DNA from 3 places in the Pseudoalteromonas sp. 1_2015MBL_MicDiv genome. Region 1 is predicted to be linked to each of the others. Evidence: predicted binding sites of a transcription regulator. Region 1 holds the regulator's gene; each other region holds the start of a gene.
The links. The regulator sigma-54, encoded in region 1, starts transcription at its own class of promoters, with help from an activator protein. The targets are predictions, from matches to a motif close to GTTGGCACGNNNNTNGNNT.

Region 1 (3,217 bases):
CTTGGCCCTAATGGTGCAGGTAAAACCACAACGTTTTATATGATTGTAGGCCTTGTACCTAGTGATAAAGGCAAGATTTCTATCGACGATAACGATATTACTCTTTTACCTATGCATAGTCGTGCTAGATTAGGCATTGGTTACTTACCCCAAGAATCATCAATTTTTAGAAAGCTTACTGTTTATCAAAACTTAATGGCTATTTTAGAAACACGTAAAGAGCTAAATAAGCAAGCAAGAGAAGACACACTTAACAATTTATTAGATGAATTTAGTATTCAGCACATTCGTGATAGCCAAGGTATGGCATTATCAGGAGGCGAGCGTCGCCGAGTTGAAATAGCGCGAGCACTAGCCGCTGATCCTAAATTTATATTGCTTGATGAGCCTTTTGCTGGTGTTGACCCTATTTCAGTGTTAGATATAAAGAAAATAATAGAACATCTTAAAAATCGTGGTATTGGTGTGTTAATTACCGACCATAATGTAAGAGAAACTCTTGATGTTTGCGAAAAAGCCTACATAGTTTCTCATGGTGAGTTAATTGCATCAGGCACTCCAGAACACGTATTAAACGATAAAACAGTACGTGATGTTTATTTAGGCGAGCAATTTAGGCTGTAACATTTACGCCATGTCTTTAAGCATCTGCTAGTATTAATTATAACAACATAAAAGGATTGTTAGAGATACATGAGGCAATCATTACAGCTGCGCATGGGCCAGCAACTTACAATGACTCCACAGCTGCAACAAGCAATTCGCCTGTTGCAACTCAGTACATTGGATCTCCAGCAAGAAATACAAGAAGCACTCGACAGCAACCCCCTATTAGAGGTTGAAGAGCAAGATTACGCCGAAGATTCTGCTGGTAAAAACGAGCAAAAAGCAGATAACGACGATGTCACTGTTAGCGCAAATGCTGATGATGTTCCGAGCGAATATGAGCAAGACAGTGGTGAAGCACTTGCTAAAGATACGCTAAGTGATGAAATGGCTATGGATGTTAGTTGGGATGAATATATGAGCGCAGCCCCAGCATCATCATCAGGACCAATGCCTGAAGATGAATCTATATACCAAGGCTCCTCAACTGAAACGCTCCATGAATACCTAATGTGGCAACTACAACTGACTCCCTTTAGTCCTACCGATGAAGCGATTGCGATTGCGATTGTTGAAGCCGTCGATGATTCGGGTATTTTAACGCTGAGCTGCGAAGAAATTTTAGAAAGTTTTAATCAAGAGAACGAAGAAGACAACGAAGTTGAACTTGACGAAATAGAAGCTGTTTTAAAAAGAATTCAATTGTTTGACCCTGTTGGTATTGCAGCACGTAGTTTACAAGAATGCTTATGTATTCAGCTGAACCAATACGATAAAGAAACACCCTATATTAATGAAACAAAAATGATTTTAACCGAGCACATTGATCTATTAGCTGCTCGCGACTATCGTACATTAATGAAAAAAACAAAGCTCAAAGAAGAAGAGCTTAAAGAAATAATGACTTTAATACATACTCTTAGCCCAAAACCGGCGGATACTATAGTTAGAGAAGAATCTGAGTATGTAATTCCTGATGTATCGGTGAAAAAAATAAAAGGTCGCTGGGTTGTTGAACTAAACCCAGATAGCATGCCTAAAATCAGAGTCAACAGCCAATATGCAGCAATGTCACGCACCGTTAAATCAAGTGGTGATAGCCAGTTTATTCGCTCGCATCTACAAGAAGCTAAATGGTTTATTAAAAGTTTAGAAAGTAGAAACGATACACTATTAAAAGTAACTAATTGTATTGTTAAGCAACAACAAGGTTTTTTTGAGCATGGCCCAGAAGCCATGAAACCAATGGTTTTAAATGATGTAGCAGAAATGGTCGAAATGCACGAATCAACTATTTCACGCGTAACAACTCAAAAATATATGCATACACCTCGCGGTATTTTTGAGCTTAAATATTTTTTCTCAAGCCATGTAAGTACTGAAAATGGAGGCGAATGCTCATCAACAGCAATACGCGCTCTCATTAAAAAATTAATCGCAGCAGAAAACTCAGCAAAACCATTGAGTGATAGTAAAATTGCAGATATATTAGCTGAGCAAGGAATAAAAGTAGCGAGACGTACAATCGCAAAGTATCGCGAATCTCTAGCTATTCCACCGTCAAATCAGCGAAAAAGTTTGATTTAAGACGCTAAACAAAGAGGGTAATGCTTATGCAACTAAACTTAACTGGTCGTCACGTAGAAGTAACTGATTCATTAAGAGATTATGTAAATACCAAATTTGCGAAGCTAGAAAGACACTCAGATCATATTAATAATGTTCATGTCATTCTTGATATAGAAAAATTAAACCAAAAAGCTGAGGCAACGATTCATGTAAGTGGAGCTGAGTTATTTGCCTCTACTGAACATCAAGATATGTACGCCGCCATTGACTCGCTGATTGACAAGCTCGATCGCCAAGTTATTAAACACAAAGAGAAGCTTGCTCGACACTAATATTATGAAATTAAGTTCACTTATATGCCAGGACTGCAGCAGAGCTGCGGTCCTTTTTAATAGTAAAAAAAGAATTTTAGAGTTCATCAGTCAACTTGCTCATGACAAGCTCCCATATCTTTCTCAACAAGATATTCTCAGCGCCTTAATGAATAGAGAAAAACTGGGAAGCACTGGTATAGGAAGAGGCATTGCAATCCCTCATGGGCGAATGAGCGGCGCAGAAGAGCCCTTAGCACTCGTATTAGTAAGCGAAACACCTATTAATTTTGATGCTATAGATAATCGCCCTGTTGATATATTTGTTGCTCTCATCGTACCTGATGGCGATAACCAGCAGCACTTAAAGACGCTCGCAACGATAGCTGATAAACTAAATAATAAAGATTTTTGTAAACAGTTACGCAGCGCAAAATCAGATACTGAGCTGTATCAAGTTATTGTAGAACAATCGTAATTAACATAATGGGTGATAAATGGAATTAATTATCATAAGTGGCCGTTCCGGTTCTGGAAAATCGGTTGCTTTACGCGTAGTTGAAGATTTAGGTTATTATTGCGTAGATAATATTCCAATTAATCTGCTACCTTCTTTAGTGAGAAGTGTATCTGATAACTACGACAAAATTGCAGTTAGTATTGATGTCCGTAATTTACCAAAAGAGCAAGATGAATTTAACGATATCCTTGAATACTTACCTGGCTTTGCT
Region 2 (3,217 bases), 1.7 Mb from region 1:
CTTAGAGGTGTGAATTATAACGGTATCTGGTTTTTTATATCAAGCGACAACTGAACTTAATTGCTTGATAAGTATATATCTTCTTTATTTAGTACGTATAACGGTATTAATTTTCGGCTAGTGGCAACAACTTGCTTGGTGTCTATGTTAATAACACGCGCATTGACCGCAACGCCATTACGTCGATAAATTAAAGTACCTGCAAGTACGTGGCTGGCCATTTGGTCTTCATTAAGTTTTGCTATATCACGCGATAAAACAAAGTCGCCACGGCTATTTACGTCTATGGTTTCTGTGGTTTTAAAATCAACAACACCATAACCAAATTTTTGTAATTGATGGATTAAGGTTTCAGATATTTGATTACCAAGCTGATTCGTGTTGTTTAGTGTGGCATCTAAATTAACTAAGGTTGTAACCGCAATATTTAAATGCGCATTAGTATCATTACCTGATTCGAGGGTGTCGACTAGATCGAGGGCCATTTGCTCTACATAATTAACCAATGTTTGATGGTGGTTAAGGGGCATAAATTGTTGTGATGAATCGTATTCGTCATGTACATCTACTTTAGCCGACGACAGCATTTCCGGTGTTTGCTCATGCTGTGTGCTTACATCTACGCGGGTATTTGTGTTTTGTTGCTGTTGAGTAATGTGTGTCATAGAACACCCTGCCAATGCTAGCATGCTAAAAGCGCTAAGAACGCTGTTTAATGTATGACGCATAATCACCTCACTCATCCGCTTGCTTAAGCATTATGCCATCAGTTCGGTAGCTGCTGTTAAGCGCATCAACAACTGACTGAGGAATAAAGCCTTGTGCACTGCCTACAACCGCTTTACTTTTTAAACCAACAATACGAGCATTTACTAATACCCCCCCTTGGTGGCTCACTAAGGTACCGGCTAGGACGTAGTTAAAGTTTTGATCTTGATTTAACTCTAAATAGTCGCGACTAAATACAAAGTCACCCGCCGGTGTTACTCGCATAAAGTCGGTTGTTTTAAAATCAATGACCGGTATACCAAAACTATGCAGTTCGTGCATAAAGCTTTCTGATATCTGATTTCCTAATAAACTGCCATCGTTGTAGTTATCATCTAAAAATACAAAGCTTGAAACAGCAAGTGGTGTTTTATCATTTACGTACTGTAAGTTTTCGACCATGTCTTGCATTATGCCACGCACGTAATGGTTAATATTTTTACGCTTGGCGGGCATTGATTTAGTGTAGTTATTTTGCTCAACCAACCCAGACTGAAAAAGTTGATTATTTACAACAGGCGACGCAACTTCGCGTTGCTCACTTACAAGCATTACAGGGCTATTGCTTTGCGGTTCTTCTACTTGTTCTGACTCCATGCCATTAAACATTTGCGAACAGCCAAATCCCAATGGCAAACATAATGTAATTAGTAGGTTTCTCATTTTGTGCTCCAAATTAGTATTCGCTGCGGTATAAAAGGCCGTCGCGCTGCTGAATTTTTTCATTTCCCCACATTACATTAATAGGGATCTCGGTACTGCCTGCTGATAAAACTTGTTTGCTGTTTATATTAACTAGTCGCGCATTTACTATATATGCATGCTGCTGACGAGTCACAGTACCGGTAACTATTAAGTCAATTTTTTGACGTTCACGTAATTTATTTAAATCGCGACTTAGTACATTATCGGCATTACTCGATAATGTTATATTATTGTCTAATCTATACTCTACCGTATGGTAACCAAGCTGGGTCATTTGGGTTAATAGACTTTCTTGGATTTGTTGGCTAAGCCCTGAAGCTTGCTCTGTCATTAACTTGGTGTCGAGCCCATCAGCAAAATAAAAGCTACTTACACCAATGCGGGAGTTACGACTTAACGGCTCTTTTAAATGACTAAGCTGCACTGTTAGCGTATTTACATAATCATTAACTGTGTAAGGTGCCATAGCCGCTTTAGGAGCGTGTGTGCTTATAATTGGCGCTGGTTGCGGTATCAAACTGCAAGCGGCTAAGTTAACTAATAATAGGGGTAATAAAAGGCGCATAATTGCCATCCTCTTTCAAATATACAAAAGATGAAGCAATTATTATGCCTAAAAGGTGTTTGAATAATTTTGCTAGTTAACCTACACCAATGCTTAACCTAAACCCGATTAACATGCCTACCTCAACTATTTGTTTAAACTATAGTTTAATGGGTTTATCTGTGTAACTACTTACTATGCAATCGAGTTTATAAAGTTTAAATACTTCGCAATCTGCTTTGGCGTTATTTAACTTTTGATATGAACCCAGTTTTAAGCGGTAAAATGTTTTATCGTTAATACGGATTTGCTCTACGTTAGTCTCTATTTTTTTTCTAAACAATGGAGCTGCCTGTATGTTCAGGTTTTGCCATACTTTTTTTAAGCTTGGCTCAGAGCTAACTGATGCCACTTGTAATGAAAATGAATGCTTAAGCGTATTTAATTTTACAGCCCGTTTTTTACTGTAGCTATGTTTAGGCGCTTTCGAAAGCGCCTTTATGGTATGAGCAGCTGTAGGATTGCGTGTATCAGCACGAGTATAACGTTGGTTGGATTGCGTTATCGCTTTAGTGTTAATAATGTCGATATGGTCAACTAAATAAGTGATCTCTTTTTCGAGCCTTAAAATACGCTCAAGGCCCGCTCTAGCTTGTTGCCATTGCATTGCTGCATCTTTTAACTGAGCAAGCTCTAAGGCTGTGATTGACACATATTCTGGTAAATTATTTGGTTGCTCTAACTGGTTTACTTCTGATGTAGAAGCACAGGCAGTACAAAATACAAACGTTAAAAGACTCAGAATTATATTTTTATTATTATTTTTATGTTTAAACATGTATTCGTTATCCTGAAAGCAGTGTAATTACACTTACATTTCAGCTAAACATTCTTATAAATTATACCAATTCGCTTAATTAAACATTATTGCAAGTTGGTACTAAGTGTTTAACTTTAAATAGGCCATGGGAACAACTCATTTCAGCTTTAATTGTGTTTTAAAAAACAATTAACGCGGGTCCCTTTATCCTTAAGAAAACATTTAATACAAATTTAGTGCCAATTAACACAAAAACAACAATATAACTTAAAAACCGCGCATTTAAACATATTCAATCCTTAAAATAACAACAGTTTTTGAGTTGTTGTATTTTTAGATACTACGTTTGCAACAGTGTATTTAACCCACAATTTCGATAA
Region 3 (3,217 bases), 1.7 Mb from region 1:
TCGTCGACGGCTGAAATTACTTTTGAATTCATTTCATAAATACGTTGAGTTTCGATAAGATTTACCAGCTCTTCTGTGACATTTACGTTTGATGTTTCAAGTGAGCCTTGAATAATACTACCAAGCCCCTCAACACCAGGATTACCCTGCACTGGAGCACCACTTACAGCTGTTTCGGTATAAAGGTTTTGACCAATCGGCTCAAGACCCGATGGATTAATGAAGTCACTAATGGTGATCTGACCAATAACTACGTTATCGGCTTGACCTGCAACACGAACAGATACTTCTCCGTCTTGCGAAACAGTAATCGATTGAGCATCTTCGGGGACATTCATTTCTGGCTGAATAACATAACCAGCACCCGATGTAACAATTCGTCCATCACCATCGGTGGTAAACTGGCCATTGCGCGAATAGGCAATATTGCCATCTGGCTGCAGCACTTCAAAAAAACCTTCGCCGGAAATCATCCAATCTAGTGAGTTTTCGGTGGTTAACATGTTACCTTGCGTAAACTCTTTTTGGTTGGCTACAACTTTTGCACCCGCACCTAACATTAGGCCTGATGGCATTTCAGTGTCTTGCGATGAACGACCACCTGGCTGATTAATATTTTGATAAAGTAAATCTTCAAATATAGCGCGGCTTTTTTTGTAACCAACCGTACTGGCATTCGCTAAATTATTTGAAATAACCGAAATATCGGTTTGTTGAGCATCAAGCCCTGTTTTGCTGATCCACAATGCAGGATTCATAATAGTGTCCTCATTTTAAAGTTAAACTATGCGCAACAGCTGATCTTGACGTTCGTCAATTTCTTCAGCTGTTTTCATCAGTTTGACTTGTAATTCAAATTGGCGTTGATGACTTATCATATCGACCATTTCATGAACGGGGTTTACATTCGACATTTCTAAGGTTCCACTCAATACTTTTACATTAGCGGAAGTATCAACAACTTGATTTGGTTTTGGTCTAAATAAGCCATCATTACCTTTTTCAAGTTGTGAATTATCAGCCTCAACGACTCTTAAGCGATCAACTTCTTCTAAAAAATTTGCTGGGGCGCCTTGCGGACGAACCTGAATAGCACCATCTTGACTAAATTCAACCTTTTCAATTGGTACAGGCAGTATAATTGGACCACCTTCGCCAATAACTTGACGTCCATGACTTGTTACCAGCATGCCTTCTGCTGTGATATTGAGCGTGCCTACTTTAGTGTAAGCTTCATTACCCGACGCATCTTGCACACTCAGCCATGCGTTATCGCTCATTGCGATATCTAAATCTCTGCCTGTTTCAACTATGCCACCCGATGTCATGTTTGAACCCGGACGTTCTTGCATCGAAAATACACGTGTTGGCAGCCCTTCACCAAACGCTTGCATAGAACGTGCTTGAGCAAAGTCTGATTTAAAGCCTGTCGTATTGGCATTCGCCAAATTATTGGCTTTAAGGGCAAGGCCCTGCAGGCTCTGTTTAGCACCTGAGGCCGCAATGTAGACCATTTTGTCCATAACATCGACTCACATTAAAAATCTCTAACTTAACAAATGCAAAATAGATGCCAGATTAGAGTTTACGTAACATTAGAGTGATGAAACAAACAATAGAAATGATAGCCACTTACTGTAACCATTGGTTTTGGTTTAGAGGCTAAAATAAAAAAGGCTGCAAAATGCAGCCTAAAATATTTAATTAAATTTAAATTATCGAATCTGCAAAATACTTTGCTGGATTGTTGAGTTAACTTCAAGCGCTCGCGAGTTAGCTTGGTAATTACGTTGAGCTGTGATTAAATCGACAAGCTCATTAGTTAAATTAGTATTTGATTGCTCAAGTGCTGATGAGTTAATACTACCAAATGTACCTGACCCTGCCTCACCTGCAACAGGCTCACCTGAGTCAATACTTTGCTTCCAACTTGTGTCGCCTATTTGTGATAAACCTTGCGAATTAGGAAAGCGAACCATAGCTATCTGGCCAAGGTATGTTGAATCACCGTTACTGTATGAAGCAACTAGTTTACCGTCGGTGCCAATATCAATTCCAGCTAAACGACCAACAGTCGAACCATCTTGATCAAGTGCTTTAACTTCAAAACCACTTGAATACTGTGTTGGTATACGTCCTGCCGTATTGTTTTCATCACGCCAATTAAGCTCAATACCTGTGCCTGGGAATGTAGCACCATTATCAAGCATTGTAGATAAACCAGTACCAGCACCAGCAGGTAGGTTTATCTCATCAAAAGTGGTTAGGTTTGTATTTGCTACTCCGCCTGTCGTTGCAGGTAAACCACTTGAATCAAAACCAAGAGTTGTGATCGGTGCATAAGGGGTCGTGGTTTGTTCTGCGCCCGAAGTTCCATCAACTACCTTTCCATCAAGTGTCGCATACACATTCCAGCTATTATCTGTACCACCTGAAGCTGCGTCAGGTTCTTTTACAAAAAAGTATTGCAATATATGCGGCTCACCTAACGAGTCATAAACTGTCGTTGATGTAGATGAGTTATAAGTACCATTGGATGTAGGATCAAAATCTATACCCGGTGCATCAGCTGTAGCATCTAAATTGAACGATAAGAATACATTTTCTGTAGCACGAGGCGAACCTGATGAATCTGGTATTTGAACTGGGTTTGTCGTACTCAAACTCACTGATGTTGTATCACCGGTTGATGAATCTACAGGGAATGCTTGTAAGAAATTACCCTTAGCGTCAACCATAAAATTATCTTGGTTTAATTTAAATGCACCGGCACGAGTATAGGTTAAATCTTGCGATGAAATATCATCGGTCATCGCAAAATAACCTTCACCTGTAATAGCTAAATCTAAAGAGTTATTAGTAAACTGCAGTGATCCTTGGTGAAACTGCTGTGCAACCATCGTCGTTTGCACACCATCACCATTTTTAGTCCTACCTGCGCTAAATACTGACGATGCATAAACATCGGCAAACTCTGCGCGTGACTCTTTAAAACCGGTAGTATTGACGTTCGCAATATTATTTGCTGTTACATCTAAATCTTTTTGCGCGGCAGCAAGGCCTGTTAATGCAATATTGAAGCTCATAATTCACCTCTAACCTATCAATCTGAAGCCTGCTGGCAGGCAAAAAATACTAAAATTAATTATGCGATTTCTGCGACATCCGTCAGCCTAACCGCACCTTCTTTAGTGTTAATAATAATGCCACTTGAGCC

Region 2: the regulator sigma-54 is predicted to act here: its motif matches at 2,072-2,090, upstream of AOR04_RS04245 (FlgO family outer membrane protein).
Region 3: the regulator sigma-54 is predicted to act here: its motif matches at 1,560-1,578, upstream of AOR04_RS04365 (flagellar basal body rod protein FlgF).

The regions. Positions count from the first base shown of each region.
Region 1 is NZ_CP012737.1:3,192,742-3,195,958, forward strand. It holds gene lptB (LPS export ABC transporter ATP-binding protein) at 1-624, shown strand, start outside; gene AOR04_RS14295 (RNA polymerase factor sigma-54) at 694-2,193, shown strand; gene hpf (ribosome hibernation promoting factor) at 2,220-2,507, shown strand; gene ptsN (PTS IIA-like nitrogen regulatory protein PtsN) at 2,512-2,964, shown strand; gene rapZ (RNase adapter RapZ) at 2,984-3,217, shown strand, end outside.
Region 2 is NZ_CP012737.1:962,324-965,540, reverse strand. It holds gene AOR04_RS04255 (FlgO family outer membrane protein) at 57-728, opposite strand; gene AOR04_RS04250 (FlgO family outer membrane protein) at 736-1,431, opposite strand; gene AOR04_RS04245 (FlgO family outer membrane protein) at 1,445-2,038, opposite strand; gene AOR04_RS04240 (SPOR domain-containing protein) at 2,178-2,855, opposite strand.
Region 3 is NZ_CP012737.1:981,567-984,783, reverse strand. It holds gene flgG (flagellar basal-body rod protein FlgG) at 1-758, opposite strand, end outside; gene AOR04_RS04365 (flagellar basal body rod protein FlgF) at 780-1,523, opposite strand; gene flgE (flagellar hook protein FlgE) at 1,716-3,086, opposite strand; gene AOR04_RS04355 (flagellar hook assembly protein FlgD) at 3,146-3,217, opposite strand, start outside.